Regions from separate parts of the Mesorhizobium sp. 2RAF21 genome, predicted to be linked through region 4. Evidence: riboswitches for the same ligand, from Rfam matches in the RefSeq annotation. Region 4 holds a riboswitch; each other region holds the start of a gene.
What was found. A riboswitch is a leader RNA that binds a small molecule or an ion and turns the genes downstream of it on or off. The one in region 4 is predicted to bind cobalamin.

Region 1 (5,617 bases), on a different contig from region 4:
GTGGCGCTGGTGCTGTGGTAGGCGACGGCGGTCTTCCTTCTCCCCTTGTGGGAGAAGGTGGCCGAGCCGAAGGCGAGGTCGGATGAGGGGTGTTGGCCGGAGCGCAACTTACCCAAACCAGGATAGCGCCGAAGCAATTCTATTCTCGCGCCGTCTCGTTTCTTCCAACACCCCTCATCCGTCTCGGCGCTACGCGCCGATCCACCTTCTCCCTCAGGGGGAGAAGGGAAGTAAAGGTGCCTAAAACTCGATGCCCTGCTGCGCCTTCACGCCGGCGGAAAAGTGGTGCTTGGTGGCGCCCATTTCGGTGACGAGGTCGGCGGCTTCGACCAGCGACGGCTTGGCGTTGCGGCCGGTGACGACGACATGCAGCCCCTCGCGCCGGCCCTTCAGCGCCGCCACGACACGGTCGAGGTCGAGATAATCGTAGCGCAGCGCGATGTTCAATTCGTCCAGCACCAAGAGGCTGATCGACGGGTCGACCATCAGTTCCTCGACCTTGACCCAGGCGGCTTGCGCCGCCGCGACGTCGCGCTTCAGGTCCTGCGTTTCCCAGGTAAAACCCTCGCCCATCGAATGCCACACGACGCGCTCGCCGAAAGCCGCGAAGGCCTCGCGCTCGCCGGTGTGCCATTTGCCCTTGATGAACTGCACAACGCCGACGCGCCGGCCGTAACCCAGCATGCGCAGCGCCAGGCCGAAGGCGGCGGTGGTCTTGCCCTTGCCGGGCCCCGTGTTGACGATCAGCAGGCCTTTTTCGATTGTCTTTGCCGCCACCTCGGCGTCCTGCACGGCCTTGCGCTTGGCCATCTTGGCGCGATGGCGCTCGGCTTCCGCCTCGTCGATCCCGGTCATGTCATTTCACCTTGAGCGGCAGGCCGGCAACCGTCAGCACCACTTCACTGGCGACCGAGGCGACCTGCTGGTTGAGACGCCCGGCGGCGTCGCGAAAACGGCGGGCCAGCGCATTGTCGGGCACGATGCCCAGGCCCACCTCGTTGGAAACCACGAACCATGGGCCGCGCGGTTTGGCGAGCGTGGCGACAAGGCGCGCGCATTCGGCCTCGACATCGTGTTCGGCCAGCATGTGGTTGGTGAGCCAGAGCGTCAGGCAATCGACCAGCACCGGCCGCCCCGACGGCAAACTCGTGAGCGCGCCGACAAGGTCGAGCGGCGCATCGAGCGTTTCCCACCCTTCGCCACGGCGGGCGCGGTGATGGGCGATGCGCTCGCGCATCTCCTCGTCATAGGCTTGTGCGGTGGCAATGTAGGTCCACGGCGCCGGCAGCGCTGTAATGAGTTTTTCGGCATGCGCGCTCTTGCCCGAGCGCGCACCGCCGATGATGAAGCAAACGCTTTGCCGATCAGGCAAAGCTGTCGCGAAGGTTCGACGCCTGCCCGGTGAAGCGACCGCGCACGATGCCGACGACGGCGCCGAGCACCAGCCAGAACACCAGATTGGTGATGGTGACCGCCACCACGAACTGGTGGTGCAGGCCTTCCGGGATCGGCGTGTCGTAGCTTGCCGGCTGCGGCGCGCCGACGATGTGCGGCGCGACGATCAGCGCGACCGCCAGGATCGTCAGCGGCAGCGAGCGGCGGAAGGCGATCAGCGCCAGGCCGATCGCCGTTGCCACCACCGTTGCCACCCACCAGATCTGCCGGGGCAGAAGGTCGGCGGCGGGCATGGCCGGCAGTTCCGGCGGCAGGCCGAGGCCCGGCGCCAGCGTGAAGACGGCAAAGCCGGCCAGACCCCAGAACACGCCCTGGCGCCAGTTGCCGATGCCGCCGGCGAATTCCGAGAAGGCGACAAGGATCAGCGCGAAGCCGATGCCGGTGACGATATTGGAGACCACGTTGAAGGAGAAGCGCTCGGCGCCATCGGCGGGCGCCCAGCCTTCCTCTTCGGCCGGAGCGGCGGCGGCCGGGGCCGGCGTGCTCATGGCGGTGGTGGCCGCGCCGGCATCAGCCGCGGGAGCAGCCGGCGCCGGATGCTCGTGACCGCCGCCGGCCTGTTCATAGACCTCGGCCTTCAGGATCAGCGGAACGGTGGCATAGGCCTGCAGGCAGGCGAGCACGATGCCGGCCAATAGCCCAGCGATCGCCGCGACGAACACGACGTTGCGAAAAACAGACATGGTGGGTTCCCCCTGGTTAGTGGCAGGGGAACGCCATCGAGTGGCGTGCATCGTGGGCGGCGTTGTGCACGGCCTCGATATGCGAGAAGCCAGTGAAGCCGACGATGAAAATGCCGAGCAGGCCGGCCAGCGCCAGTTGCAGGAAGCGCGACTGCGAGGAGGTCGAGGCGCCGAGGGAAATGGTTGCGGTATTCATGGTCTGTCCTTTCGCCCTCCACCCGAGGGCATTGCCATCATTGCTGTCGCCGGCAGGTCTCCTGGCTTGCGGATCTGCGCCCTTCTCCACCTTCCCGAGGCGAACCTCAGTGGCATTGGAGAGGACTACCGCTCACAGTTGCGGGGGCAGCCACGGTTTCGGACGGACATTTTCTTCCCTCCCCACCGTATTCCCTCTTGGTCCCGAAGGGACCGACGACATCGTGGACTATAGGGAGAATTGCGCCGCCCGGCAAACCAAATTCCGCCATCGGTGGATGCAGAAGCGTCATCGTGCGGACCGGGCGCCATCCCTTCTCCCCTTGCGGGAGAAGGAAAGGCGCTCGCTACATCGACTTCGGCAGGTAGCGCCAGGTGACAAGGCCGCAGACGGCGGCGAGGCAGCCAAGCGTGGCGAAGACCGAGCCCAGCCCGAAAAAGGCCAGCACCACGGAATAGACCAGCGGCGGCGTCAGCTCCGAAAAGTCGAGATAGGTGCGGTAGACGGCCGCCATCTGCGGACGCTCATAGGTGCGCACCGAGCGCATGAAGGCGGTGGAACCGATGGCATCCAATGCGATGGTGAACAGGGCGCCGACCAGCAACAGGCCGGCAGTGGCGAGCGGCACGAGTTCGCCGATGGCGCCGGCCAGCCAAAGCGATATCGCCATCCCGGCAAAGGCGAGCGTCATCACGTTGCGGGCGCCGTAGCGTTTGCCCGCCCTGCCCCAGAAGATCGCCAGGAACAGCATCGCGTTGCCGGCCGAAACCAGCAGACCGCCAGCCAGCTTGCCCTGGCCGGTGATGACCATGAACAAGGGACCGTAGACGAAGAAGGTGGTCCAGTAGCAGGAGCGGCCGAAGGCGATCAGCCAGGCGAGCCTCAGCCGGGGCTGGCGCACGAAGCGGCCGATATTGGCGAGCGGATTGATGGGTCGGCTCTTGCCCGGCACGATCATCGGGTTGTCGCCCAGCCGGTAGTACCAGAACAGCGCCAGCAGGCAGAGCGCGAACACCGCGACCGCGCCATGCGCGGCATAGATGCCGTAATGCGTGTAGAGGAAAATGCCGAGCGTCGGACCGGTGGTCCAGGCGATCATCGACCACGCCATGCGCAGCGACTCGGCCTGCATCAGGTCCGCCTTGCGGATATGATCCATGATGTAGAGGTTGAGCGTGATCGACAGCGCGCTCGCCCCCATCACCCGGCACAGCATGCCGAAGATCTGCCCCGGCAAGGAATGGGTGACGAAAAACAGCGAGCCGATGGCGAGCAAAAGCGCGCCGGCGGTGTAGACCCAGCGGCGCGCGAAGCGGTGGATCAGCATCGGCATGAACAGCGTCGCCGACAGGCCGAGCAACGAGACGATGGTGTAGAGGATCGACACCGTCTGCTCGTTCTTCAGGATCTCGTAGGCCTGGATGGGAATGACCGAGGCGATCGTCGCCCGGGCGCAGGATTCGATCGAATAGAGCGAAGCGAAGGTGCGCGCATCCGCCGGCGGTACGGCCGGTAGCCAGATGGGATGGCGGACATGCGTGGACATGAATTCTCGAATTCGCGACTCGTGAAGGAAATCTGCGTCGGCGACGCTCAGGCCAGTAGCAGGAAACCGACGCACTCGTGCCCGATTGCGAAGCCGGCCAACGGGTTTGCGCGATTTGGCACAATGAGGTCTTGCACCGCCTCGTTCCTTGCAGCCCACTCACCCGTCTCGGCGCTGCGCCGAGCCACCTTCTCCCGCGAGGAGGAGAAGGGAAAGCCCTCGCCTCGCCATTCTTGTTTCACCCGCATCCATGCTAGGCATGGCCCAGTCGCAATTTCAGAATCCCGCCGCATGAGCCTCGAAACCTCGACCTCCCCCTCCCGTCGCATTCCGCTGATCGACGTCCTGCGCGGCGTGGCCTTGCTGGCGATGGCCAGCTACCACTTCACCTGGGATCTCGAATTCTTCGGCTATGCGAGCCTTGGGCTGACCGCGCACGGCCCGTGGAAGATCTATGCGCGCTGCATCGCCTCGACCTTCCTGTTCCTGGTCGGCGTATCGCTGCTTCTCGCGCATGGCCAGCGCATCCGCTGGCCGGGTTTCTGGAAGCGGCTGGCCATGGTGGCGGCGGCGGCGGCCGCGATCACGCTGGTGACCTATTTCGCCACGCCGGGAAGCTTCATCTTCTTCGGCATCCTGCATCAGATCGCGCTCGCCAGCCTGCTCGGCCTTCTCTTCCTGCGCCTGCCGGCGCTGGTGACGCTGGCGGCGGCGGCGCTGGCGATCGCCGCCCCCTTCTATCTGCGCTCGCCCGTCTTCGACCATCCGGCGCTGTTGTGGGTCGGGCTGTCCACGGCCGATCCGCGCTCGAACGACTATGTGCCGCTGTTTCCCTGGTTCGGCGCGGTGCTGGCCGGTATCGGCATAGCCAAGCTTGCCAAGGCCGCCGGCCTGTTCGAGCGGCTGGCGCGCGTCTCCACCGGCCAGGCGCTGAACCCGCTCTCCTTCATCGGCCGGCATAGCCTCGCCTTCTACCTCCTCCACCAGCCGGTTCTGATCGCCTCAGTGTGGCTGTTCGCACAAATCTGGCCGGCACCGGCGCAGGACCCGAAGATCGGCTTCCCCAAAGCCTGCCAGGCCTCCTGTCTCGAAAGCCGCGACGCCGCCTTCTGCGTGCGCTATTGTGGCTGCATGCTGACCGCGGTCGAGAAGGACGGCTTGCTGGCCGGCATCATGAAGGGCGACCCGTCGGCCTCGACCAGAGCCCGCATCGGCGACCTGGCCAGCACCTGCACCGCCCAGACCGATGACGCTATGAGTACGGGAGAGCCGCAATGACCGACACCGCCGCACGCCTGCCGTTTCCGCTGCCGCCGGTCATCTTCCTGGTCGCGCTGATTGTCGGCATCGGGCTGGACATCGTCTACCCGCTGCCCTGGTTCGGCGACGTTCTGGGCGACATCCTGTTCGGCTTCGGCTGGCTGGCGGCGCTCGGCGCGGTGGCTTTGTGGTTCACCGCCATCCGCATGATGTTTCGGGCCAAGACCCCGCTGAACCCGGTCGCCATGCCCACCCAGCTGTTGACCGGCGGTCCGTTCGGCATCAGCCGCAACCCGATCTATCTGTCGCTGGCCACACTCACCATCGGCATCGCCCTGATTACCGGCAATCCCTGGCTGATACCGCTCGCCTTCATCGCCGGCTTCGTCACCCAGAAAGCTGTGATCGAACGCGAGGAAAAGACGCTCGCCGGCAAATTCGGCAAGAAGTATCACGACTACTCTAAGCGCGTACGCC
Region 2 (5,617 bases), on a different contig from region 4:
GCGCACCAACGCCCGCACGATGACGCCACGCCGGGCAAGCTCGGCAGCGACATAGCCGCCGCTGCGGCCGGAAGCGCCAACCACGAGCACGGTTTTCCTGTTCACATCGGACATCCCGTTTTCCTTCCATATTGGATCCGCATGTCCTGAAACATCGGTCTCTCGCCCTTCGGTTGGTAGAGGGCCAATTCGTGATACCGTCTCTCGAAAATCGGAGAACGGTATGGATCGGTTTGGTGATGTCGAAGCGTTCCTGGCAATCGTGGAACGCGGAAATCTTTCAGCCGCTGCCCGGCATCTCGGCCGCTCGTTGCAGGCGGTCAGCCGTTCGCTGGCAGCTCTTGAAAAAAGCGTTGGCGTTGAGCTCGTGCGCCGCACCACGCACAAGGCGCAGCCCACGGAAGCCGGATATGATTTCTACCGCCGCGTGAAACCGGCACTTTCGGAGATTGCCGAGGCCAGGGCCGAGGCAGGCAATCGCAGCGCCGAACCTTCCGGGCTGCTCAAGATCGGCGGGCCGGAATTGTTCGGGCCAAGCTATCTCATCCCCATCGTCGCGCGCTTCATGGAAATGCACCCCAAGGTGGAGGTCGAACTCAGCCTCTCGAACCGCTTCGTCGATCTTGCCCAGGAAGGGCTCGACCTTGCCATCCGCATTGGCGAGCTGCCGGATTCGGACTTGAAGGCGCTCCGGCTCGGTGTCATGCGCCGTGTGGTCTTCGGCGCTCCGTCCTATTTCGACAAATATGGCAGGCCACGGCATCCGCGTGAATTGGCGGAACATCAATGCGTTTTCCGCAACACCGACCGTGACGCTGGTGCATGGCAATTTCAGGATGGCGGCAGACCGATGACCGTCAAGGTGAGCGGACGGCTGCATCTCGACAACGCCGCGGCGAGCCATTCCGCCGTCGCTGTCGGTCTTGGCATCGGCCGCGTACCGCTTTGGCAAGTGCAGGATCTCGTCGACAGCGGCGCAATCGAGGTGATCCTCGAAGCGTTTGAACAACCGGCGGTCCCGGTTCATGTCATCTGGCCGGCCGCTCGCCTGCCGCTCGCCAAAACGCGGCTTTTCATCGACTTCCTGGCCGCCAATCTACACATCGAACGGCGCAATCGCGAATGCGTCGTGGTTTGATCGCCAGATCGGCGCCGGACTGGCATGGCCACGCATGCGACGTCATCCGCCGTAACCATGCGTTGACAGCACGGCCCGCCCAAGCCTAAATCCGGCAAAGACGGTCTCCTCTCTTCACCGGGAGGAGCGAAGAGGGAATGCGGTGCGAGGTTCAAAAACCTCAACTCCGCGGCTGTCCCCGCAACTGTGAGCGACGAGCCAAGGCCGATAGCCACTGGGATTTCCCGGGAAGGCGGCACCGAGGCGACGACCCGCGAGCCAGGAGACCTGCCGTCCGACCAAAACCCCAACGCCTGGCGGGTGTCCCGGGCAAGGAGTCCGATTTGGATCGCAACGGCAGTTTTTCGGCTGAGACGGCGGGTGTTGCGGCAGACGCCGACACCGCGCCCGTCACCATCATCGTCTGTTCCTCGTGCCGCGACGAGACCGGCTCGGACGCGCGTCCACGTGCCGGCGCGCTGCTGGCCGAGGCTACCCGCACCGCCGCCGAGGATAACCGGAACATCGAAGTCCGCACCGTCGAATGTCTCGGCAACTGCAAGCGCCGGCTCTCCGCCGCCTTGTTGCGCGACGGCTGCTGGAGCTATGTCTTCGGCGACCTGACCGCCGAAAGCGGCCCCGACCTCGTCGCCGGCGCAGAACTTTTCGTCACCTCCGAGGACGGCCTCATCCCATGGCGCGGCCGCCCTGATTCGCTGAAGCGCGGCCTGATCGCGCGCATCCCTCCCCTTACCATGCTGAAGGACTAGACATGACCGCTTCCGTTTCCCGCGTGCCCTGCACCGTCGTCACCGGCTTCCTCGGCGCCGGCAAGACGACGCTGATCCGCCATATCCTCGAAAACGCCAAGGGCAAGCGGCTGGCGCTGATCGTCAACGAGTTCGGCGACGTCGGCGTTGACGGCGAAATCCTCAAGGGCTGCGGCATCGACACCTGCCCGGAGGAAAACATCGTCGAGCTCGCCAATGGCTGCATCTGCTGCACCGTAGCCGACGATTTCGTGCCGGCGCTCGACCAGATCCTGTCGCGCACGCCGAAGGTCGACCATATCCTGATCGAGACCTCGGGTCTCGCTCTGCCGAAGCCGCTCGTGCAGGCCTTCCAGTGGCCGACCGTGAAGAACCGCGTCACCGTCGACGGCGTTATCGCCGTGGTCGACGGCCCGGCACTGGCCGAAGGCCGTGTCGCCGCCGACATGGACGCGCTCGCCGCCCAGCGCGTGGCGGACGATTCGCTCGACCATGACGATCCGGTCGAAGAGGTGTTCGAGGATCAGGTCGCCTGCGCGGACCTGATCATCCTTTCCAAGAGCGACCTGATGGACGCCGCTGGCACGGCAAAAGCCAATGCCGTGCTGGACGAGCACGTCGCACGCGCCGTCAAGGTGGTGCCGACCGCCCAGGGCAAGGTCGATCCTTCCGTGCTGCTCGGTCTCGGCCTGGCGGTCGAGGACGACATCGAGAACCGCAAGAGCCATCACGACGGCATGGGCGACCACGAGCATGACGACTTCGATAGCTTCGTCGTCGAGATACCCTCGATCGCCAATCCGGACGAACTGGCCCGCCGCGTCGCCGACGCCGCAGAGAAGGAAAACGTGCTGCGTGTGAAGGGCTTCGTCGAAGTCGACGCCAAGCCGATGCGGCTCCTGCTGCAGGCGGTCGGCCCGCGCGTGAACCACTATTACGACCGCGCATGGACCGCTAGCGACGACCGCCGCTCGCGGCTGGTGGTGATCGGTCTGAAGGGCCTCGACCGCCCGGCCATCGAACGTATTCTGGTGGGGTAAGACTTGCACATCCTGACCACCACCTCCGCCTCGCTCGACGACATCGCCGAGCCAGTCGACCTGCGCCAGCAGCCGGCGGAGATGGTGGCGCTGTCGTTCACCGACAGCGATCTGGCCGGACTGGCATCGGCCTGGCAGGCGGATGCCGGCAACCTGCCTTCGATGCGGCTGGCGGCGTTGCGGGATCTGCGCCACCCGATGTCGGTCGATCTGTGGATCGACAGCGTGGCCCAACACGCCAAGGTGATCCTGGTGCGCATCCTCGGCGGTCACGACTGGTGGCGCTACGGCTGCGACCAGCTCGCCGCGGTGGCGGGTGCCAAGGGCATCAAGCTGGCGCTGCTGCCCGGCGAATCGCACGATGAAGACCTGCGGCTCACCGAGGCCTCCACCTTGCCCGCGGATGAGCTGGCGGCGCTGCTTTCCTATTTCCGCCAGGGCGGCGCAGCCAACATGACGGCGCTCGTGCGACGCCTGGCCGGGCTTTGCGGCCGGAACGTCGTCGCAACCCAGCCGGTCGAAGTGCCGAAGGCTGGTTTTTATCAACCGGGCATTGGTGTGGCGGATGGATTGGCTTCCTTCTTCCCGTTCACGGGGAGAATATCCCAGCAGGGGGGTCTGAAGGACGGGCAGGAGCCGCCCCTCATCCGCCCCTTCGGGGCACCTTCTCCCCGTGAACGGGGAGAAGGAAACAACCCCGTTGTCCCGATCCTGTTCTACCGCTCGATGCTGCTGGCGGCCGACGCCGCGCCTATCGATGCTTTGGCTGAAGCGTTGCAGGCACGCGGCATCGCCGCGGTGCCGATCTTCGTTTCCAGCTTGAAGGACAAGACCTCGCTCGATTTTGTCGAGACCGCGTTCGGCGAGCTAAAGCCGGCGGCGATCGTCACCGCCACCGCCTTTGCTTCCGGCGCGGAACCCGGCACCGAGACGCTGTTCGACCGTGCCGGCGTGCCGGTGTTCCAGATCATCGTCGCCACCACGCGCCGTGACGCCTGGGAAACCAATCAGCGCGGGCTAGCGCCCGCCGACCTTGCCATGCATGTCGTGCTGCCGGAGCTGGATGGCCGCATCCTCGCCGGCGCCGTCTCCTTCAAGGCCGAGGTCGAGGCGAATGCCGCTCTTGCCTTCCGCGCCTTCGCCAACCGGCCGGAACCCGATCGTGTCGAAAGCGTCGCCAACCGCATCGCCGCCCATATCCGGCTGCAAAAGACACCGGCGAGCGAACGCCGCCTTGCCATCCTGATCCCGGACTATCCGAGCGCACCGGGGCGCACCGGCTATGCCGTCGGTCTGGATGTGCCTTCCTCCGTGCTTGCCATGCTGCACGACCTTAAGGAGGCCGGTTACGCGGTTGAGAAGATTCCGCAATCGCCGCGCGTGCTGCTCGATCTTCTCGAACGGAACTGCGAAGGGCTTTCGCTGGAAGACTACGCAATACTGTCCGAACATCTGCCGGACGAGGCACGCCGGATAGTGGTCGAAGCCTGGGGCGAGCCGGCGGCATCGTCCCGCTTCCCCTTCCGTGCGGCCACCTTCGGCAACGTCACCGTGGCGCTGGCGCCGGATCGTGGCCGCTCGGCGGACCGGCGCGCCGACTATCATGACCCGACGCTGCCGCCGCGCCACGAACTGGTCGCTTTCGGCCTGTGGCTGCAGCAATCGCTCGGCGTGCAGGCGATCGTCCATGTCGGCGCCCATGGAACGCTGGAATGGCTGCCCGGCAAGACGGTGGCGCTTGGGCAGAATTGCTTCCCCGAGATCGTCACTGGCGCGCTGCCGGTCATCTATCCTTTCATCGTCTCCAATCCGGGCGAGGCCGCACAGGCCAAGCGCCGCATCGCCGCCGTCACCCTCGGCCATCTGCCGCCGCCGTTGACCGGCGCGGGCCTGGACGAAAGCCAGCAGGAACTGGAGCGGCTGGTCGACGAATATGCGCAGGCCGATGGGCTCGACCGCCGCCGTCGCGACCGGCTGGCGAAGCTGATCGTGGAGACTGCCTCCAAGACCGGCCTTGCCTCGGAAGCCGGCGTCGCCAGGACCGACGCGCCAGATGAAGCGCTGCGTCGCATCGACGCCTGGCTGTGCGACGTCAAGGATTTCGCGGTCAAGGACGGCTTGCATATCTATGGCCGCGCGCCGGATGGCGAGGCCAACGCACTGCGCCTGCAAAGCGCGATCAATGAAAAAGCCACCCTGCTGGCCGCGCTCGACGGCCGCCACATCACCGCAGGGCCGGCGGGCGCGCCGGCGCGTGGCCGCACCGACGTGCTGCCCACCGGGCGCAACCTGTTCACCGCAGATCCGCGCACCATGCCGACGCCGACCGCCTTTGATCTCGGCAAGGCCGCTGCCGACGAGATCGTGGTCAGTTTCATGCAAAGCCATGGTGACTGGCCGCGCGCTCTGGTCATCGATCTCTGGGGTTCCGCCTCGCTGCGCACCGGCGGTGAGGAGATTGCCCAGGGCCTGGCGCTGATGGGCTGCCGCCCGCAATGGGATGCCGCCACCGGCCGTATCACCGGCATCGAAGTACTGCCGCCGGCGGCACTTGGGCGGCCGCGTGTCGACGTCACCTGGCGCATATCAGGCCTGTTCCGCGACATGTTCCCAACCCAGATCGCGCTCATCGACGCCGCCGCGCGCGCCGTTGCCCAGCGAGACGAGGACGACACCGAAAATCCGCTCGC
Region 3 (5,617 bases), on a different contig from region 4:
AGCGAGCCGAGCATCCAGAACATGATCTCCAACGCCGCGAAGGGATTGGGCGACAGGTTGAGCGCCAGCGAGGTCATGGCCCCGGCGAGGCTGGAGACGGCGACGCCGGCCAGGATGATGGTAAGCGTGCTGCCGCGCCCTCCGGCGAGCGCCTGCACGACGATGACGGCGACCATCGCCCCCGCGAGCGCTGCCAGTGGCAAGGCGAAGGGAAACAGCATCGTCAGGCCGGAATAGATGGCGAGCACGGCGCCGAGCGAGGCCGAGGCGCTGACGCCGATCAGGCCGGGTTCAGCCAACGGGTTGCGCAGATAGCCTTGCAGGGCCGCGCCCGAAAGGCCGAGCGTGGCGCCGACCATCAAGCCGAGGAGCGCGCGCGGCAGCCGGATCTCGCGCATGATGAGTACGATTTCGTCCGCCTTGTCGGAGAACAGCGCGCGCATGCTGTCGCCGAAGGCGATGGCTGCCGGACCGACCGTCAGCGACAGCATGAACAGCAGCACGACCAGGACTGTCAGCGCCGCGAGCAGGGCGCGGTAGCGGGTCGTTTCACTCATGGCTTTTCGGCTCCCGAATGATCGCTGGCCGCCTCGACAAGCAATTGCACTGCCTCCGCCGTGAACGGGGTGCCGCAGATCGTGTATCTGGCCGGCACGGAAATGCTGCCGGTTTCCGCCGCCAGCGTTCTGTAGGCGGGGTGGACAAAGGTCTGCTGGGCAAGGGCCGGCGCGGCGTAGCGCGCCTCGCTGTCGACCAGCATGTCCGGCCTGGCCATGACCAGCAACTCCAGCGGCAATTGCTGGGTTCCGGACATGCCAAGCCTGGTGGCGAGATTGGTCAGGCCCGACGCGGTTACCACCGCGTCGACCAGGGTGCCGGCGCCGGAGGTGTAGGCATTGGCGTAATAGGTAGCGACGGTGATGTCGGGATGCGCCTTGGCCCTGGCCTCGGCCAGCTTGCGGTCGAGCTCGGCCACCAGCGCCTCGGCGCGGTTGCGGCGGCCGAGCATGTCGCCCATCCGCCTGAGGCCCGCCTTGACGTCGTCGAAGGAGGTTTCGGGCGCGAATTCCTCAACGCGGATACCGAGCCTCCTGAGCAGGCCGACCGTCGCTCGCGTCGTATAGCTGCCGGCAAGAACGAGGTCCGGCTGCATCAGGAACACTTCCTCGGCCAATCCGTGATTGATCGCGAAGCGCTGTGCTTCGTCCACCAGCACCGAGGTGTTGGGATCGGCGGCAAGATAGGAAACGGAATGAAGCTGGCCGTCGGCGGCCAACAGCATTGCCATCTGGTCGGTGCAGACATTCGTCGAGACGACGCGTCGCGGCGCCTCGCCGGCGCGCGCCGCGCCGGCAAACGCGACGAGGGCAAGGCCCGCTGTCAGTGCAAAGGCGGCGGCACGGTCGATCCAGCCGGTGTGGCTTGTGCTGTCTGGTGCCATCGCCTTGTCCTCGTTCACCGTCAGAATGTCCGGGTGAAGCTCAGATTGAAAGTCCGGCCGGGCGCGCGATAATCCGTCACCGTCGAATATTCGGCGTCGAACAGGTTCTCGACCGCGAACTTCACCTGCGAACGGGCGTCGAGCGCATAGAGCGCGGTGAAGTCCATCGTCACATAGTCCGGCAGTTTCACCGTGTTGGCCGCGTTGGCATAGCGCGCCGCGCCGTAGAGCAGACGGGCGGTCAGATCGAGCTGTTCGGTCGGGCTATAGGTGATCTCGGCCGTCGCCTTGAACCGGTCGCGATAGGGGATGTATTTGCCGTTGTCTTGGTTGAGCGGTTCGCGCACATCGACAGTCACCTTTCCGGCCCATTCAGTGTTGAAGCGGTGGTCGAGCGCCGCCTCGAAACCGGTGATGCGGGCCTTGGCCACGTTGAAGGGCCGATAAGTCGGCGGATTGGACGCGATCGCGTCGGCCAGCCAGGTCTGGTAGAAGGCGAGGTCGAGACTGGTGTCGGCGCCCGCCCGCCAGTTTAGCCCGACTTCGTAGGATTTGGATTTTTCCGGCTTGAGGTCCGGGTTGGAATAGCCCGGATAATAAAGCTCGTTGAAGCTCGGTGCCCTGAAGCCGGTGGCATAGGATGAGCGCAACGTGACGTCGGGCAGGATTTCATAGCTCGCGCCGACATTGTAGGTGGTGGCGCCGCCAAATTGGCCGTTGTGGTCATAGCGGATGCCGCTGTCGATCGTCAGCGCGTCGTATGATAGCGAGTATTGGCTGAACACCGCCGCCAGCGTACGCGCGGTCACGTCGAATTTGACGGTGGAATCCACCTGTTCGCGATAGGCCTCTACGCCGCTGGTCAGCACATGCGACATGGCGCCGGTGTCGAAACCCTTCTGGGTCGAGGCGAAGATGCCGTAGCGGCTGGAGTTGAAGCGGCTGTCGCCGGCGACGCCGTCGCGGAAATTGCGGGAGCGGTCGACGGAGCTCGACAGTTCGACGGTCGAGGACCAGTCCGCGCCATGCTTGATCTCGGTACCAAGTTTGCCGACGAAGCTTGTCGTGTCGACCTCGTTGGCGCCGGGATAGGAGGCGTCGTACTGGCCGCGACTGCGGGCAACCAGCGCATCGCCATAGATTCGGCCCCAGTCGAACTGCTTCGACAGCGAGGCGTTTACCGACCCCAACAGGAAGCCGTCATCGTCCGGCTCGTGGCCCCAGGCAGTCGGCATGGTGAAATCATAGCCGCGCGTGCCGATCACGCTGCCACCGAATGAATAGTCGACGCCGCTCGCGTTGTGACCGCGTACGTTGCCGGACAGGGTTCCGCCCCAGGGATGGCTGACGCCGGTGGTGATGGAGGCGCAACTGTCGCGGCCGTCGGCGCAGGGGCCGCCCTGCTTGGTGATGATGTTGACGACACCGCCCATGGCGTCGGAGCCGTATTGCGCCGAATGCGCGCCCTTGGCGATTTCGATGCGTTCGATCGAGTCGAGCGGAATGTTGCCGAGCGAGGCGGTGCCGGTGGTGACGGAACTGGCGCGGACGCCATTGACCAGCACCAGCGTCTGGCTGGCCGACATGCCACGCAGATAAAGATTGGCGCCGGCACCCTGACCTCCATAGGTGATGATGGAAACGCCTGTATAGGCTTTCAGCAGCGAGGGCAGATCGGGCGCGGCCGAGCGTTCGATGCTCTTGGCGTCGATCACCGTCACCGAGGAGGTCGAGCGCTCCAGCGTGGTTTCGCGTCTCAGCGGTGTGGTGACCACGATGCGGTCGAGCATCGTGACGTCGCCGCGGTCATTATTGTCCTGCGCGCCGGCATGGTTCGTCGAAGCCAGCGCCGCGGCACCAACCAGGAAAACAGTCTTTGTCACTTCCGCCCCCAAAAGGATCGACGGCGCAACGGCGCCGCAAGGTTCATCGCGAACCGCAGACGGATGTGGCGATGCGAGGATTTGCGACGGGTCGCATTTCACCTCTCGGCCGTTCCGGCACGCGGCAACACTTTGTCGTGTCACCGCCACGGAAGACCGCGCCTGATCACACCCCGTGATCAAGCATGGGTGACCGGAACAGGCAGGTCTCCTGACTTCCGTGTCATCGCTCTCTTCCGCCTTCCCGGTCGCGTCAGCGCCAGTGGCATCGTGGAAGAAGGCTCAACGGTTACAGTTGCGGGGGCAGTCGCGGCTTCGTCCGATTGCTCGGCCTCACCGTGTTCCCTTTTCATCCGCCTCGCGGCGGAACCAATTCCGATTCGGAAGCTAGCCATGGCTGCCCGACGCGTCAACCGGGCCGGCGAACGAATGCCGCGATGGCAGCGATGCCGCGACCTCAGCCGTAGTGGAGGCGCGGTTTCGGACCCTGGCCGACGAATTGCACGCCGACGCGGTCGTTGCGGCGCCAGCGCAGCACCGCTTCATAGGCGATGCCATCCACAGGCACGTAGAGGCTGAAGCGTTCGGGCACGACGACGTCGGCGGCCACCTTCAGTTCGGCACCGTTGGCATGCTGGTTGCGGATGACGCAGGGGATTTCCGATGTGTGGATACTGGTGATGATTGTGGCGCCCTTGAGCACGCGTTGCCGGTGCTCGCGCTCGCGATGTTCCGTTTCCTGTTCGGACATGACCGTCTCATCACCCGGCGCCATCGGGCTGCGGCGCGTCTCAATTAGAACCCGTGCAGGTAACCATGAACACCGACAATAGACAATTGCCGCGGTGTCGCGGCCAACAGCAATCTCCGATCGGGGTATCGAATTGATGAATCGGGACCGTGTCGTTTTCAGGACTTTCGCACCGGTCTGTGCGGCAGGCGGCGGGTGGCGTAGCGACAACATCGACCCGTAACATTGTTGCAATGTGACGACGCGAAGCAGGGCGACGGCATCTGGTGCCGCAATGATTTCGAGATGAGGCCTGCAATGCGCTTGTTATCTGTGGTGTGTATCGCTGTTGTTCTGTCCGGCTGTCAGAACACACGCGATCGGGAACGCTGTCTGTCCTACGGGTTTATCGACGGAACCCCAAGCTTCTCAAGATGTCTGCAGCAATTTGACCTGGACAGGGATCGCCGGGGCGACCGCCCGTTCGACGACGAGCGCTACGAATACTGACGGCATGGACCGCGACGTGATCTCCGGCTAAAGCACACCCCTCTCAAGCAACAGTGACCAATGCACGTATTGATCGTTGAGGATGATCGCGAGCTCGCATCCTCGTTGAAGCACATCATGGAAAGCGCGATCGGGGTGACCGACGCTTTTGCGACAATCGCGGAAGCCGAGGCGGCCTTGATCGCCCATCCGTTCGATCTGGTGATCATCGACCGCCGGCTTCCCGATGGCGACGGCCTTTCGCTGCTTCCGGTGCTGCGCCGGCTGCGGCCGCGGCCCGCCACCTTGGTCCTGACCGCGCTGGACGACCCTTTCGACATCGCATCGGCCCTGGACAAAGGGGCGGACGAATATGTCGGCAAACCCTTCGAGCCGACCGAGCTCGTCGCCCGCGCCCGCGCGGTCCTGCGCCGCTACAGCCTGGACGCGCTGGGCACCACGCAGATCGGCAATCTGGTGTTCGATCTCAACCACAGGTCGGCGAATGTGGGGCAGAAGGTGCTGGAGATTCCGCGCCGCGAACTGGCCATACTGGAAACCCTGGTGCGGCGCGCCGGGCGCGTCGTCCAGCGCGAGACGCTGGAAGCGTCCGTCTACAACATCAATGAGGACATCGAATCCAACGCCCTGGACTCGCATGTGAGCCGCCTGCGGCGGCGTCTGCGTGAAGCCGATTGCGACGCCGTGATCAAAAGCGTGCGCGGCATCGGCTACATGCTGGTGTCGGAATGACGCGGTTGCGCCGATCCATCGCCTTTCCGGTTGCCACCCTTTTGGTCGCCGGCATGCCGATCGTCATGATTTTGAGCACCGTGCTGACGCTCGCTGTTCTCGTCAGCACCAGCCTCGAGGAGCGGCTGCGCATCAACACGACTGAGCTTTCCAAGGTTCTGTCCGCGGCCATCACCTATGACGCGAGCGGACATCTCGTGCTCGACGGCAAGCGGCTTGCCACGAACATCGTCGACTTCGCCGAGGCGCAACCCACCTTCTGGTATGTCATCGGAGACGGGGTCCAGACCATAACACGCGGCACCCAACCGTCCTCGGCCC
Region 4 (5,617 bases):
TGGAAAGAAAAAAGCCCGCTGCCGGGAGGAGGTGGCCAGCCCTGTCGACATGCTGGACGCGCTGCTTCTGGTCGCGCCCACCCCCTTTTCCGTCTACGGCGTGATCTCCATGTGGTGTATCGGCCTGACGGCAGTGCTCGCGACGGCGCGGCAAGTCTTGAAGCTTTCATACGGACCATGGCGACTGATCCACAGCATACTCGCCATCGTCATCGTGGGGACCGCGGCCGCGCATGCCTTTCTGATCGAGGGCGCCATGGGAGCGAATTCGAAACTTGTCCTTATCATCGTCACGTTGGTGGCGGTCACCGCGGCGGCCCTCGAGATGAACTTGTTGCGGCCCTATCGCCAGCGTCGTGCCTTGCAGGCGCGCTAGCTCCTCGAAATGCACTGCCGGTGACGGCCGCAAACTGGATCGGCTCGCGATCTGTCCGGTGATGGTGTAAGAATTCCGTCGGAGACAGCAGCCATGAAGCCTCGACAGAACGGCACGCCAAATGCAGGAAATGTGATGTGGATCGCCCTGGTTGCGACCGGCAGCGCGTTGTTCAGTCTGGCGCTGGCGTGCGCCACGCCATTTGCGGCCATTGCGACAATCGCGGGGACTCGTATGTCTGTGCGCCTTGCTCTGACGCTGACCACCGTGGCCTGGCTCGTGAACCAATCGACCGGATACCTTCTGCTCGATTATCCGCGGACATGGGATAGCTTTGCCTGGGGCGCCGCCATCGGCCTCGCTGCCTCGCTGGCCGTGGGCGCGGTGATGCTGATTCGGCGCTGGATCGCCTCCGGCCTCTTCGCGCTGGCAGGAGGATTCGCCTCGGCGTTCCTTGTCTACGAAGCTGTATTGTTCTTTGCGACCGCGCTGCTGCCGTCCGGCGATGAAGCCTTCTCTTTCGCGGTGATCGCGCAGATCCTCTGGACCAATCTGCTGGCGCTCGCTGGACTTCTTATCTTCCACCGGCTTGCGGTCGCGATAGGTTTGCTGGCAGCAGACGCTCGTGACCGCGCCACCGGCTATGCCTGACGTCGATGGCCGGACGCTATCCGCTTGAACGAATCGTCTGCCTCACCGAGGAAACTGTCGAGACACTTTATCTTCTCGGCGAACAGGACCGCATCGTCGGCGTGTCCGGCTATGCGGTGCGCCCGCCGCAGGTGCGCCGCGAGAAACCTCGTGTCTCCGCATTCACCTCGGCCGACATCCCGAAGATCCTGGCCCTCGATCCGGATCTGGTTTTCACCTTCTCCGACCTCCAGGCCGAGATCGTCATGAACCTGATCCGCGAAGGCGTGACGGTGCATGCCTTCAATCAGCGGGACATTGCCGGCATCCTCGCCATGATCCGCACCGTGGGTGCCCTGGTCGGAGCCGCCGACAAGGCCGAGCGGTTGGCGAAGAACTACGAAGCGCGGCTCCGAGACATAGCTGCTTCCGTTCGTGGCGCTCCGCGTCCGAAGGTGTATTTCGAGGAATGGGACGATCCGATGATCAGCGGGATTGGCTGGGTTTCTGAGCTGATCTGCATTGCCGGCGGCGACGATGTCTTCCCGGACAAGGCCGGAGCGAAGGCTGCCAAGGACCGCATCGTTTCCCCGGAAGACGTCGTGGCGGCAGCGCCAGATGTCATCCTCGCATCCTGGTGCGGCAAGAAAGTCGTGCCCGACAAGATCAGGACTAGGCCCGGCTGGAGCGCCATTCCGGCGGTCAGCAACAACCGCATTTTCGAGATCAAGTCGCCGCTGATTCTGCAGCCAGGCCCTGCCGCGCTGACCGACGGCCTCGACGCGATCATCGCGGCGCTGCATGGAGCCTCTCAAGCAAAAGGCGATGCGGCTACTTGATGCATGTGGTGCATTCCGCTAGGAACGAGTGTCGGTTTCCGTAAGGAAATAACAGGGAATTCGCCGCGGCCTTGTCCGCGAACCGAAACTGCCCCCGCAACTGTAGGCGGTAAGTCCATCTCGATCATGCCACTGGGATTAGCCCCCGGGAAGGCCGAGACGGACAATGACCCGTAAGTCAGGAGACCTACCGACAACTGTAACTGAACGCGCCGGGCGGGGTTGTCCGGGGAGGTTGTCGATGACGCTAGCCACACCTGGAGTGCAGCCGCATCTCGTCTGTTGCGACGTGATGACGATCATTGCCGTCCTGACCCGCATTTTCCGGCTCGAGTCCAACACCGATCGGAGATATCGTAGTCATGACCCTCGCACGCCTGGCATTCGCCGCCGCTAGCTTCACGTTTCTGACCGCCGCCGCATCGGCAGAACCAATCAAATATCCTCTGACGCTGCAGAACTGCGGCGAGACTCTGACGTTCGAGAAGGCGCCTGGTTCTGCCGTGACGGTCGGCCAGGCGGCGACCGAAGTCCTCTATTTGCTGGGCCTCGGCGACAAGGTTAAGGGCACGTCGGTGTGGTTCAACGAAGTTTTGCCGGAGTTCAGGAGATCAACGACAGGGTCGAGCGGTTGGCCGACAATGATCCGAGCTTCGAGGCCGTCGTCAATAAGAGACCGGAACTTGTCGTCATCCAGTTCGAATGGCATATCGGTCCGCAGGGCATCGTTGCGACGCGCCAGCAGTTCCACGACATCAAGATCCCGACCTACATCATGCCCGCCGACTGCGTGGGCAAGGACAACACGGTTGGTGTCGACGGCACGCGAAGCACCCTGTTCTCGACGGCGACGATCCACCAGGGCGTGCGTGAACTCGCTCAAATATTCGATGTCCAGGAAAAGGGTGCGGAAGTCGTGGCCAGCCTCACCGAGCGCGAGGCAAAGGCGGTCGCCGACGCGAAGGCTCTTAACCTCGATGACGTATCGGCCGTGTTCTGGTTCTCCAGCGCCGAGATGGACATCGACCCCTATGTAGCTGGCCGCAAGGGTGGGCCCGGCTACATCATGGAACAGCTCGGCATCAAGAACATCATCGAGTCCGACGAGGAATGGCCGGTCGTGGGTTGGGAGACGATCGCCAAGGCGAACCCGACCATGACCGTCGTCGCCAAGATGGACCGTCGCCGCTTCCCCGCCGACGATGTCGAAAAGAAGCTCGAATTCCTCAAGTCCGACCCGGTCGCCAGCCAGATGGATGCGGTGAAAAACAACCGCATCGTCGTCATGGACGCGCACGCCATGGATGCGACTATCCGCACCATCAACGGCATCGAAGTCCTGTCCAGTGCTCTGAAGGATTTCGGGCTGGCCAAGTAGGCCCGAATTGAGCCTTTCCCATACGCAAGCAGTATACGCCTCCCGGCTTCGCCGGGGGGCGCTGGTCATCGTCGCGCTTCTGGCGGCGGTACTTGCCGGCACCTGCATTGGAGAAACGCCGATCCCCGTCTCGACGGTCCTGCAGGTCCTGGCCAACCAGATGTTTGGCGCGACCTATGTCGTCGATCCGATCGACCTAGGCATCATCTGGAACTACCGGCTGCCGCGCGCGATCGTTGCCGCCTGCTGCGGCTCCGGGCTGGCGATCTCCGGCATGGTGCTTCAGTCGCTGCTGCGCAATGCGCTCGCCGACCCATACCTTCTTGGGATATCGGCCGGCGCGTCGACGGGCGCGGTGTCGGTTACGGTCGCTGGGCTGGGCGCGGGGGCGATCTCGATGTCGCTCGGTGCCTTTGCCGGGGCGGTCGCCGCTTTTCTGCTGGTCGCCGGGCTTGCCCGGCCGCTGGCGGCGGGGTGTCTCTGCACGGCATGGGCAGATCATCCTTGCGGGCATCGCCGGATCGCAGCTGTTCAACGCGCTGACCTCTTTCATCATCACCAAGTCCGCCAATGCCGAGCAGGCGCGCGCGATCATGTTCTGGCTGCTCGGAAACCTCAGCGGGGTGCGCTGGCCCGACGTGTGGCTGGCCGTCCCGATTGCGCTCGTCGGTCTGCTCGCCTGCATCTGGTATGCGCGGGCCCTAGACGCCTTCGCCTTTGGCGCGGAATCGGCTTCGTCCCTCGGCATCAATGTCCGACAGGTCCAGGTCGTCCTCATCGGACTGACCGCGCTGGTCACCGCCGTAATGGTCAGCATCGTCGGCTCTATCGGTTTTGTCGGACTTGTCATCCCGCACGCGGCGCGATTCCTTGTCGGCGTTCGACATGGCCGTCTGGGGCCAGCCGTCGCGCTCATCGGGGCCGCTTTCCTCATTGCTGCCGACGTTCTTTCGCGCACGATCATCTCGGGTCAGGTCTTGCCGATTGGGGTCATCACTGCGTTGGTCGGCGCGCCGGCCTTTGCGCTGATCCTCCTGCGCGGACGGCGCGGGCCATGATCCTCGAAGCGCGAGACATCGGCTGGTCGGCACGCGGCAAGCCGATCATCAGCGGCATCGATCTCGTCGTGAACGAGGGCGAGATGCTCGGCCTTGTCGGCCCGAACGGCTCGGGCAAATCGACGTTGATGAAATTGCTCGGCGGGATACCCCGCCCGACTTCAGGCGACATGGTGCTGAAGGGCAGGCCGCTTCAATTGATGCCGCGGCGAGAGATCGCGCAGCTCGTTGCCTTCCTCGAGCAGCAGTCGGAAACCACGGAAGCGTTCACGGTGAAGGACGCCGTCGAGCTCGGCCGCACACCTTGGCTCTCTCCGCTGCAGCCCTGGTCGCCTGAAGACGACCGAATTGTCGCGCAGGCGCTTGCCGACACCGACATGGAAGGTTTTGAGGGCCGTTCCTGGACGACACTTTCCGGCGGCGAGCGCCAGCGTGTCCATCTCGCTCGTGCCTTGGCGCAGCGGCCAGAAATCATGCTGCTCGATGAGCCAACGAACCATCTCGATATCCAGCACCAGCTCTCGATCCTCCACCTCGTCGCAAGGCTTCCGGTTACCTCGGTTGTGGCGCTGCACGATCTCAACCAGGCGCTTTCGTGCGACCGCATAGGGGTTATGGCCAGCGGCCGCCTCGTTGCGCTGGGGCCCCCGCAAGAAGTGCTGACCGTCGAACGGATCGGCGCTGTCTTCGGCGTACGCACCGGTATTGTTGTCGATCCCACCGACGGCGCTTCCATGTTCCGCTTCCATCAAGTTGCCTGAAAGGTCTTTCCATGCGCTCGTTGGTTTTCGCACTCGTCCTCACGCTGGCGGTTCCGACTGCTGCTCTCGCCGAGATGTACGAGGTGAAGATGCTGAACCGCGGCGCAGCCGGGCCGATGACCTACGAGCCTGATTTTCTGTCGCTACAGCCCGGGGACAAGGTGAAGTTCCTGAATGCCAGCGCCGACCACAACGCCGTGACGATCGAGGGCATGGTTCCGGACGGCAATGCCGGCTTCAAGGGCAAGCTCAACGAGGAGATCGAGGTGACGCTCGACCAGGAGGGGTTCTACGGCATCAAGTGTTCGCCGCATTTTGCGATGGGCATGGTGATGGTGATCCGCGTCGGCGGGGCGGCACTGCCGGAGAGCTTTGTCCCTGCCGATGTGCCCGAGCGAGCCCGCAGGCGCTTCGACGAGATCCTGGCGCGGAACGGTTTCGGCAAGTGAGCGACGATCCCCATCGCCCCAACTTTCACCTGAAGGAACAGATCCGCGCCTACTGGTCGGAGCGGGCAAAGACGTTCGACCGCGCCTTCGGCCACGGCATCTCCTCGGACCACGAGTTCAGGGCAT

Region 1: linked by a shared signal. The riboswitch ahead of AB4136_RS08340 (CbtB domain-containing protein) and the one ahead of AB4136_RS16045 (ABC transporter substrate-binding protein) in region 4 are both predicted to bind cobalamin.
Region 2: linked by a shared signal. The riboswitch ahead of AB4136_RS07960 (DUF1636 family protein) and the one ahead of AB4136_RS16045 (ABC transporter substrate-binding protein) in region 4 are both predicted to bind cobalamin.
Region 3: linked by a shared signal. The riboswitch ahead of AB4136_RS12530 (TonB-dependent receptor domain-containing protein) and the one ahead of AB4136_RS16045 (ABC transporter substrate-binding protein) in region 4 are both predicted to bind cobalamin.

Annotation. Positions count from the first base shown of each region.
Region 1 covers NZ_JBFRGM010000004.1:188,347-193,963, reverse strand. The annotation lists gene cbiB (adenosylcobinamide-phosphate synthase CbiB) at 1-21, shown strand, start outside; gene cobO (cob(I)yrinic acid a,c-diamide adenosyltransferase) at 241-855, opposite strand; gene cobU (bifunctional adenosylcobinamide kinase/adenosylcobinamide-phosphate guanylyltransferase) at 857-1,372, opposite strand; gene AB4136_RS08345 (CbtA family protein) at 1,365-2,138, opposite strand; gene AB4136_RS08340 (CbtB domain-containing protein) at 2,155-2,334, opposite strand; cobalamin riboswitch at 2,369-2,566, opposite strand; gene AB4136_RS08335 (MFS transporter) at 2,681-3,880, opposite strand; gene AB4136_RS08330 (DUF1624 domain-containing protein) at 4,172-5,158, shown strand; gene AB4136_RS08325 (methyltransferase family protein) at 5,155-5,617, shown strand, end outside.
Region 2 covers NZ_JBFRGM010000004.1:107,862-113,478, reverse strand. The annotation lists gene AB4136_RS07970 (NmrA family NAD(P)-binding protein) at 1-114, opposite strand, end outside; gene AB4136_RS07965 (LysR family transcriptional regulator) at 224-1,138, shown strand; cobalamin riboswitch at 1,223-1,427, shown strand; gene AB4136_RS07960 (DUF1636 family protein) at 1,462-1,887, shown strand; gene cobW (cobalamin biosynthesis protein CobW) at 1,890-2,927, shown strand; gene cobN (cobaltochelatase subunit CobN) at 2,931-5,617, shown strand, end outside.
Region 3 covers NZ_JBFRGM010000006.1:318,449-324,065, forward strand. The annotation lists gene AB4136_RS12520 (FecCD family ABC transporter permease) at 1-557, opposite strand, end outside; gene AB4136_RS12525 (ABC transporter substrate-binding protein) at 554-1,441, opposite strand; gene AB4136_RS12530 (TonB-dependent receptor domain-containing protein) at 1,462-3,324, opposite strand; cobalamin riboswitch at 3,509-3,713, opposite strand; gene AB4136_RS12535 (PilZ domain-containing protein) at 3,782-4,075, opposite strand; gene AB4136_RS12540 (response regulator transcription factor) at 4,625-5,296, shown strand; gene AB4136_RS12545 (sensor histidine kinase) at 5,293-5,617, shown strand, end outside.
Region 4 covers NZ_JBFRGM010000009.1:84,721-90,337, reverse strand. The annotation lists gene AB4136_RS16060 (hypothetical protein) at 32-376, shown strand; gene AB4136_RS16055 (hypothetical protein) at 470-1,027, shown strand; gene AB4136_RS16050 (cobalamin-binding protein) at 1,033-1,845, shown strand; cobalamin riboswitch at 1,861-2,054, shown strand; partial or broken gene AB4136_RS16045 (ABC transporter substrate-binding protein) at 2,208-3,223, shown strand; partial or broken gene AB4136_RS16040 (FecCD family ABC transporter permease) at 3,231-4,281, shown strand; gene AB4136_RS16035 (ABC transporter ATP-binding protein) at 4,278-5,042, shown strand; gene AB4136_RS16030 (pseudoazurin) at 5,054-5,491, shown strand; partial or broken gene AB4136_RS16025 (methyltransferase domain-containing protein) at 5,488-5,617, shown strand, end outside.